4 regions of the Streptomyces sp. NPDC001536 genome follow, and region 3 is predicted to be linked to each of the others. Evidence: riboswitches for the same ligand, from Rfam matches in the RefSeq annotation. Region 3 holds a riboswitch; each other region holds the start of a gene.
What was found. A riboswitch is a leader RNA that binds a small molecule or an ion and turns the genes downstream of it on or off. The one in region 3 is predicted to bind cyclic di-AMP.

Region 1 (2,191 bases), on a different contig from region 3:
CATGCCCAACGACATCCCCATGTTCGACTGGGCCTCCCACGGCGTAGCCATGGCCAACGCCCACCCCGAACTCAAGGCGGTAGCCGACGAGGTGACGTTGTCGAACGAGGACGACGGCATCGCGGTCGTCCTGGAGAGGCTGTTCCAGGAAAACCTGCTCGGGAACGGGGTCCGGTGAAGATCGACCTGACGGACGACCAGGCACTCGTCCTGTCCGACTGGCTCGATCGGGTCATGCACCGCAGGGAGTTCTCGGCGGTCGTCGACGATCGTGCCGTCTGGTCCCCGCTGTTGCGCATCAGCGGGTCGCTGGAGACACAGCTCTCGTCGATCCTCGATGCCTCGTACGGCGAGCAACTGGAAGCGGCCCGCCGACGGTTGATCGGCGAGCTGGGCGACTTCGGTGAGCCGCCCAGCGGTCGCTCGTCCTAGTACGCGCCCCACACGTTGTCGATCGACCCGTACCGCTGCGCCGCGTAGTTGCAGGCCGCGGTGATGTTGGCGACCGGGTCGTACGGGTCCCAGGAGGTGCCCGAGACGTGGTACGCCTGGAAGGTGGGGTCGATGACCTGGAGGAGGCCCTTGGAGGGGGTGCCGGCGGCGGCGTTGGAGTCCCAGTTGTTGATGGCGTAGGGGTTGCCGGAGGACTCGCGGATGATGTTGCGGTAGATGCCGTCGTACGACCCCGGGATGCCGTTCTGGGCCATGACCTGGAGCGAGGCCCGGATCCAGCCGTCGAGGGTGTTGGAGTAGCCCAGCGAGGTGGCCGTGGCCACGGTCGGGGTGGCCGCGGAGGCGCTGGTCGCGCCGATGACCGGGAGCGCGAGCACGGCGATACCGGTGCCGGCGACGGCGAGCTTGCGGGCGAGACGGGACGTTCTGGTGCGACGGTGAGCGGCAGCAGGCATGACGTTTCCTCTCCGGCGCCTGCGAGGTGAGCTGTCGGGTTCGGGCGGGAGCTGCCCGGCCGGGCCGCCGTACGGCGACACGACTTCACCCCAAGCCGGTCCGTTATGTCCAGAACTATGTCCTGAACGCACGGTTCGGCGACTTACCTGGTTCCCCCGCTCCTGCCGTGAGTTCTCGTAGGTGAGCGGTCTTCGGGCGGCGGCAGGATTCGGCGTTCCGCCCGGCCGGGAACGTATGCGAGAGCACATGTCCGGAACAAGTACCGGATTCACACAACACACCCATTGACCTTGGTCTGAGGCGTATGGGGTGCTTGATCCTTTGCGGACGTCAATCGCCAACTGGCGTTTCGGGCAAGGCGGATCGGCGGACGTGATCACACAGTCCGCTCACAGGAGGCAGTGACTCAAGTCACGGAGATGAAATGTGGCCGCAAATCGGGCAATTGTCCTCAACCGGCTGTTCTCGGAATCCTCTTCTCCCACGTCCGGTGGAAAACCACCTCGCCGCCCTCCGTGCAGACCACCTCGTTGACGGCGAGGAAGAATTCCGCCCCGTCACAGGTGATCTCCGAGCGCGTCCGGACCGTCGTGTCCCAGGCCGGCTCCGGCCGGTGCAGCCGGATCGACCAGTCCGAGCGGGTGCGCGCCGACAGCGGGTCCGTCTCGTCGATCGTGTACGTCTCCAGCGCGTCCTCGGTGAACTCCAGACCGTCCGGGTACACGCGCGTGCCGCCGTACCGGGGGTCGACCTCCAGGCGCCGCTCACCCTTGGCGACATCGCGTACGACCAGCCGCTCGGGGCGCGGTTCGTCCAGCGTGGCGGGGAAGTTGACGCCGAGCGGCGCGGACTGCTCGGGCTCCTCGAAGGCGATCTCGCCCGCCGACTCACGGAACCGCACCGGAAGTTCGAGGAAGCTCCCCGCCGGCTCCAGCGCGAACCCCGCCGCGGAGTCGGCCTGCGGCCAGATCCACGGCCAGTACGCGGAGGAGACGGCGAGCCGGATGCGGTGCCCGGGCGGGAAGGCGTGCCCGATGCCGTTCAGCTCGAACGCCACCTCCTCGGTGGCCCCCGGCTCCCACGGCACCGCCCGGTCCCGCCCGTGCCGCGCCGAAAGGTTCAGCACACCCCGGGTGACCAGCGTCGACGAACCGTCCGGCGCCACATCGCAGAGCCGGGCCACGACCTGCCCGCGCGGCACCTCCGAGGTCAGCCGCAGCCGTACCCGCGGCCGCCCCAGCACCCACGTCTCCTCACCCACCGCGAACTCGAAGCAGGCCGA
Region 2 (2,191 bases), on a different contig from region 3:
GCGTACGGGTTGGACTCGACGGACGCCTTGTGCGGGTTGTGCTTGAGTTCCACGGCGGTGATGTCGGCGGCGATCCTCGCCTTGCCGTGGCTGATCTTCAGGAGCTTGCCGAGTTTGTTCCAGGGCGGTGTCGTGGGCACTCCGGCCTCCGGCGGGGCGAAGGTCTCCACCCCCCAGAGCTCGCCGTGGAGGGCGGAGACGCCGTCCACGCCGGTCGCGAAGCCGCCGTCGGGGGCGGCGCCCGAGGGCAGGCCCTGCACCACCCGGTAGTGCTTCCACGCGCCCCCGTCCCAGTAGATCTCGGTGACGGCGGAGGAGAGACCCACACAGGTCTCGCCCTCGGGGCCCTCGCCGAGGCACTTCTTGCCGCCGCGGCCGGCCTCGGCGACGTACAGATGTCCGCTGTCGTACGAGAGCTGGCGCGGGTTGTCGAGACCGGTCGCGATCACGCGGACGACCGGCTTGCCTGCCCCCTGTCCCCCGGAGGCGGTCGCGGGGGCGATGCCCGCGGTGGCGGCGAGTGCGACGCCGGTGGCGATGACCAATGGTGTGCGGTTCCTCATTGCCGTATCCCCCTCACCTCGCCGCGGCATCCGACCACGGCTCGGCAGGAAGCTAGCGGCCGGAAGCGGGCGGACGTCGCCACTCCGCCAAAAATACGTACAACTCGTGGCAGATCACTCCGTATTCACCACCGCGAGCGATGCCCTGACCTAAGGTCACGAAAATGTATCGGGCCTATCGGACATCAACCTTCACAGGGGCCACACGCGTTGGCTACCGTGCCGGAAGGCCGTACGACCCCCACCGGCGAACCTCGCCGGGCCGCGCGGCCTCCGCCGAATCCGGAGCGCCGCCGCGCACCCGGAACCGGGGACCCACCGAACTTGGGGTGAATCGGCCGACTCCCGTACAGGGAACGGCCGTAGGGCAACCCTTCCGAACCACCCGCCCGAACCCGACAGCTAACTCGGTAGGCGGAGCACGGAAGGAGTCGCCACCCTTGGCGTCGCACCGCAAGTCGCCTCCCCCGGGTACGCGCGTAGCCGGCATACGCACGCCCGCTCTCGCCACGGCCGCCCTCACCTCCGTGGCCCTGCTCTCCCAGACGGCCACCGCCGCTCCCTCGACCGATGACAAGCCGAGCATCGAAGAGGTCGAGAAGAAGGTCGACGACCTCTACCGCCAGGCGGAGTCGGCGACCGAGAAGTACAACTCGGCCAAGGAGAAGACCTCCAAGCAGCGCAAGGAGGTCGACACCCTCCTCGACGACGTCGCCCAGCGCACCCAGAAGCTCAACGAGGCCCGCGAGGAGCTCGGTTCCTTCGCCGCGGCCCAGTACCGCACCGGCGCCTCCGCGCCCGACACCGCGACCTTCCTGCTCGCCGACTCCCCGCAGGACTACTTCGACCAGACGCAGCTGATGGGCCGTATGACGTCCCGTCAGAAGGACGCGGTCGACGACTACGTCACCGAGCAGTCCGCGACGATGAAGAAGCGCCAGGAGGCCACCGACAGCCTCGCGACGCTCTCCGAGTCGCAGAGCGATCTGAAGACCGCCAAGGCGACCGTCCAGCGCAAGCTGTCCGCCGCGCGCGAGCTGCTGTCCCAGCTGACCGCCGAGGAGAAGGCGCGTCTCGCGGCGATCGAGAAGCAGAAGCAGGAGGAGGCCGCCCGCAAGGCCGCCGAACTGGCGAAGCAGCAGGCGGCCGAGCAGAAGGCGGCGGAGGAAGCGGCCGCGGCAGAGGAGTCGGCGAGCAGCTCGTCGTCCTCCTCCGAGGCCTCGGACGCCTCGTACGCCACGAAGGCCGACAAGGCCCTCGCCTTCGCCCGCTCACAGGTCGGCAAGCCCTACGTCTGGGGCGCCACCGGCCCCGACTCCTACGACTGCTCCGGCCTCACCCAGGCCGCCTGGAACGCCGCCGGCATCTCCCTGCCGCGCACCACCTACGACCAGGTGAACGCCGGCACCACGGTCACCCTCGCCAACGCCAGGCCCGGCGACCTCGTCTTCTTCTACGACGACGTCACCCACGTCGGCATCTACATCGGCAACGGCAAGATGATCCACGCGCCGAAGCCGGGGGCGTACGTGCGCGAGGAGTCCATCTACTACGACGGTGAGTCGGCGATCCACAGCGTCGTACGGCCCGCCTGACCTACGGCGGGGTGGCCCTGGCGTCAGTGACCT
Region 3 (2,191 bases):
GCGTCAGCTGACGGAGACGCCCTTCGCGCGGAGGTAGGCGACCGGGTCCACGTCCGAGCCGTAGTCCGGCGTGGTGCGGATCTCGAAGTGGAGGTGCGGGCCGGTCACATTGCCGGTCGCGCCGGAGAGGCCGACCTGCTGGCCCTCGGTGACGGTCTGGCCGGAGGACACCGAGAGCGAGGAGAGGTGGGCGTACTGGGCGTAGTAGCCGTCGGCGAGCTTGATGACGACCTGGTTGCCGTACGCGCCGCCCCAGCCGGCCGAGACGACCGTGCCCGCGCCGACGGCCTTGAGCGAGGTACCGGTCGGGACGACGAAGTCGACACCCGTGTGGTAGCCGCTGGACCACATGCTGCCGGACATCCGGTACGGGGTGCCGACGGTGGCGCCGGCCACGGGGAGAGTGAAGCCGCCGGCGCTGGCCGTCTCGCTGCTCTGCGTCGCCGCCGTCGTGTTCGACGAGGACGACTTGGAGGACTCGGTGGAGGCGGACGAGTCGGACGAAGAGGACTTCTGCTTCTCCGCCGACTTCTGCTTCTCCGCCGGCTGCTCCGCGCTCGCGGACTTCTCCGTGCTCGCCGCGGCCTTCTTGCCGATGGTGAGCTTCAGACCGGGGTGGATCAGCGACGGGTCGGAGCCGACGGCCTCACGGTTGTCCGAGTAGAGCTTCTTCCAGCCGCCGGTGACGTTCTGCTCGTCGGCGATCTTCGAGAGATAGTCACCGGACCGCACCGAATAGGTGCGCACGGTCGCGGTGTTCGCGGCGCTCTTCTTCTCCGCGGCCTTCTTCTCGGTGGCCGTCTTCTCGGCGACCGGAAGGGACTGGACGGCCTTTTCCGAAACGGACTGCGGGGTGGCCGCGTGGGCGCCTGCGGCACCCATCAGCGGGAGGGCGAGTGCGGCGCCACCCGTGCCGGCGACGGCGATCGAACGAGTGAGGCGCTGGGCCTTCGGACGGCGGTGCTTACCCTTCGCGGGCATGGCGAATTCCTCTCCGGCGCCTACGAGGTGAGCTGTCGGGTTCGGGCTGGAGATGCCCGGCCGCACCGAAATGCGACTTAACCCCTAGCCGTTCCGGAGACCGGAACAGGCGGTTGTACCTGTGGGTCCCCCGCTCCTGCCGTTCACGGGTGAGTTGTGCGGTCCCCGGGCGGCGGCAGGATTGGGCGTCCGTCCGGATTGATGGCGAACGTAAGCGAGCAAGACGCAAAGGGACAAGCGAGAGGTTCCACCTGAATGCGTTCCTCTTGATCCGCTGTGAGAATTACCGGTCACCCTGCGTGAATTACGCACGCCTCCCGCCATGCAAAACCCCAGGAAAAGAACGGGAATTACGTGAACATGACGGGCGACGCACGGTCACGGCTATGACGCTCCTCACGTGGCACATTCACAGCGTCCTTTATTCCAGAGCGAGTTGGAATGAAGGATGAGGAACGCGCCAATTCGGACAGACGACTCAGATGCGGCGCAGCCGGAGAACTGCCGCATCCAGGTCGCCGCGCAATCCGACGTGAAGTCCGTGATGCAGCAATACAGCACCCCTGTGAACTTCGCCCGTTTCGAGGCATTCGTACGACGCTGTCGGGTCGAGCCCGCGCAGCCGCAGCGCCGGTACGGGCTCGCCGTAGCTCTGCGCCTGGAGCCAGGCGAGGACGACGGTCTCGTCCCCGAGGACGTACTGGACGGCGCTGAGCCCGCCCCGCGGCGGCCGCAGCCGGTGGAGGTCACCGCGCTGCACCACGGGCCGGATCCCCTTGTAGAGATCCACCCACTGGCGGGCCTCGGCGAGCTCCGCCTCGCTCCACCGCGTGAGGTCGCCGCCCACGCCGAGCACCCCGGCCATGGCGCTGACGAACCGGAAGCGCAGCGAGCTGACCCGGCCGTTGAGCATGGCGTTCGGGCTGTCGGTCACCCAGGCGGCCATCACGCGCGCGGGGTGGATCTGACCGAAGCCGTGCTGGATGGCGAGCCGGTCCAGCGGGTCGGTGTTGTCGGAGGTCCACACCTGGTCCGTACGGCTCATGACCCCGAGGTCGATCCGGCCGCCCCCGCCCGAGCAGGACTCGAAGGCGACGCCCGGGTGGGCGGCGCGCAGCCGGTCCAACAGGGCGTAGAAGGCGTGCACATGGTCGATCCAGAGCCGCTGCGGGTAGGGGTCGCCGGGCCAGCCCGCGTCGGTGAAGCTGCG
Region 4 (2,191 bases), on a different contig from region 3:
TACGCCACGAGCCCCGACCTCGCCAGCCGCAACCAGCAGATAGCCGTCGCCGAGAAGGTCCTCGCGGACCAGGGTGTCGGCGTCTGGGGCACCTGCGGGCTGCTCAACGGGCTGAGCAAGGACTCGGCCTCGGACGACGTCGACACCGGCGTCGCGAACGGCACCCCCTCGGCATCCGAAGAGTCGGATTCATCTGAGTCGTCCGATTCGTCTGTCTCGTCCGGGCTGTCCAACTCCTCCGGATCGTCCGACTCGTCGACCGGATCCTCCGCCGACCCGACCCCCTCGCCCTCGGCCTCCACCGAAGCGGACAACTCCGCCAAGTCGGGCAACTCCGACTCCGGTGCCGAGAGTACGCAGCCGTCCGACAGCCCCTCCACGGCACCGGCAAACGGTGTCGAATCGGACAACTCCTGGCAGGAAGGCGGCTCTTCGGCTCTCGTCGACACCGGAGCCCTCTCCGCCGCCAAGGAGAGCACCGGCCGCCACCGCGGCGCGAGCGCCGACGAGGGCTCGTACACCGTCCGCGCCGGCGACACGCTCGCCTCCATCGCCGACTCCCTTGACGTCGACGGCGGATGGCGCCGGCTCTACTCCGAGAACAAGCAGGTCATCGGCGCCGACCCGAGCAGCATCGAGCCCGGTCAGACCCTCGTACTCGGTAGCGAATAGGGCGAAAAACCCAGGAGAATCCCGGGAGTTCGCGCCACACTTCGCATCAAATGTCCGGTTTGGTGAAAGTGTGGGATGAGTCTCAGAAGCCCTGATCGTCTTTGAAATTCCCCGGATTCCCTGTCTACGGTCAACACCGCTCGTCACCACGAGCCCCGGCTGCCGCAACGCCGAATCCTGCCAGCGGCCGTACGGGAACAGTCGTCGCGTCAAGCGCCGTAGGCAGGAGCGGGGGACCCAAGGTAAGTGCCGGGCCCAGCAGTTCACGCTGGACCGGCTCGGGGTGAAGCCGCGCAGCAGGCCGAAAGGCCCAGATGCGCGGCCGGGCAACTCAACCGGCCCGAACCCGACAGCTCACCTCGCAGGCGTCGGTGAGGGGATCCACCATGCTGTTTTCCGGCAAGGGCAAGCACCGCCGTCCGTCCAAGGCCACCCGCGCCGCCGCGCTCGCCGGCGTCACCGGTGTCGCCATAGCCGCCCCGCTGATGGCGGCCGGCAACGCCTCCGCCGCCACCGCCTCCGAGTGGGACGCCGTCGCCCAGTGCGAGTCGGGCGGCAACTGGTCCATCAACACCGGCAACGGCTACTACGGCGGTCTCCAGTTCTCCGCCTCCACCTGGGCCGCGTACGGCGGCACGGCGTACGCCGCGCAGGCCAACCAGGCCACCAAGGCGCAGCAGATCGAGATCGCCGAGAAGGTCCTCGCGGGCCAGGGCAAGGGTGCCTGGCCGTCCTGCGGCGTCGGCCTGTCCAACGCCAGCTACAACGGCGGCGGCTCGTCGAGCAGCGGCTCCTCCAGCAGCGACAGCGGCTCCAGCACCCGCTCCTCCGAGCAGCAGGCCTCGCGCTCCGCCGAGCGCCCGGCCGCCAAGAAGACCGTCACCACCCCGACCGGCCAGAAGGTCAAGAAGGGCGACGGCGAGTACAAGGTCGTCAAGGGTGACACCCTCAGCTCCATCGCCGAGGAGCACGACGTCAAGGGCGGCTGGCAGAAGCTGTTCAAGCTGAACAAGGACATCGTCAGCGACGCCGACTTCATCTACCCGGGTCAGCAGCTGCACCTCAAGTAAGACCCAGCTGAACCACAGCGCCCTCACATCCGTGGTCCTCATACTGAAGGCCTCGTGAGGGTCCCCCCGTCCCCACGGGCTCCCCGCTCCGGTGCGTGTTCCCCCGTACGCACCGGGGCGGGGCTTTTTGCGCGCCCCATCTCGCGCGCCCCCGATTTCGGCCCGGTTTCCGAAACCGTCTTTGTTCCGTTCGGAAACAATTTACTCTCGGTTCTGTCCACGGGGCGGTCCACGCGGTGGCCGATCGCCCGGAGCCGGTTAGGCTCGTCTCGCAGAACACACCGCGGTCCCGGCGGACCGTGTCACATCCCAAGAAGGAGATGCTCGTGCCGTCCATCGACGTCGTCGTAGCCCGGGAAATCCTGGACTCCCGAGGCAACCCCACGGTCGAGGTCGAGGTCGGCCTCGACGACGGCAGCACGGGTCGTGCCGCCGTTCCGTCCGGCGCC

Region 1: linked by a shared signal. The riboswitch ahead of ACFY0U_RS38690 (transglycosylase SLT domain-containing protein) and the one ahead of ACFY0U_RS18700 (peptidoglycan DD-metalloendopeptidase family protein) in region 3 are both predicted to bind cyclic di-AMP.
Region 2: linked by a shared signal. The riboswitch ahead of ACFY0U_RS24455 (NlpC/P60 family protein) and the one ahead of ACFY0U_RS18700 (peptidoglycan DD-metalloendopeptidase family protein) in region 3 are both predicted to bind cyclic di-AMP.
Region 4: linked by a shared signal. The riboswitch ahead of ACFY0U_RS13030 (transglycosylase family protein) and the one ahead of ACFY0U_RS18700 (peptidoglycan DD-metalloendopeptidase family protein) in region 3 are both predicted to bind cyclic di-AMP.

Annotation. Positions count from the first base shown of each region.
Region 1 is NZ_JBIAVQ010000019.1:55,689-57,879, forward strand. Features, by position in the region: gene ACFY0U_RS38680 (HAD family hydrolase) at 1-178, shown strand, start outside; gene ACFY0U_RS38685 (hypothetical protein) at 175-432, shown strand; gene ACFY0U_RS38690 (transglycosylase SLT domain-containing protein) at 429-908, opposite strand; cyclic di-AMP (ydaO/yuaA leader) riboswitch at 910-1,106, opposite strand; gene ACFY0U_RS38695 (CocE/NonD family hydrolase) at 1,361-2,191, opposite strand, start outside.
Region 2 is NZ_JBIAVQ010000009.1:92,974-95,164, reverse strand. Features, by position in the region: gene ACFY0U_RS24460 (ScyD/ScyE family protein) at 1-563, opposite strand, end outside; cyclic di-AMP (ydaO/yuaA leader) riboswitch at 828-995, shown strand; gene ACFY0U_RS24455 (NlpC/P60 family protein) at 1,004-2,158, shown strand; gene ACFY0U_RS24450 (hypothetical protein) at 2,182-2,191, opposite strand, start outside.
Region 3 is NZ_JBIAVQ010000006.1:175,678-177,868, forward strand. Features, by position in the region: gene ACFY0U_RS18700 (peptidoglycan DD-metalloendopeptidase family protein) at 4-981, opposite strand; cyclic di-AMP (ydaO/yuaA leader) riboswitch at 986-1,169, opposite strand; gene ACFY0U_RS18705 (alpha-galactosidase) at 1,460-2,191, opposite strand, start outside.
Region 4 is NZ_JBIAVQ010000004.1:35,542-37,732, reverse strand. Features, by position in the region: gene ACFY0U_RS13035 (transglycosylase family protein) at 1-672, shown strand, start outside; cyclic di-AMP (ydaO/yuaA leader) riboswitch at 877-1,055, shown strand; gene ACFY0U_RS13030 (transglycosylase family protein) at 1,059-1,742, shown strand; gene eno (phosphopyruvate hydratase) at 2,063-2,191, shown strand, end outside.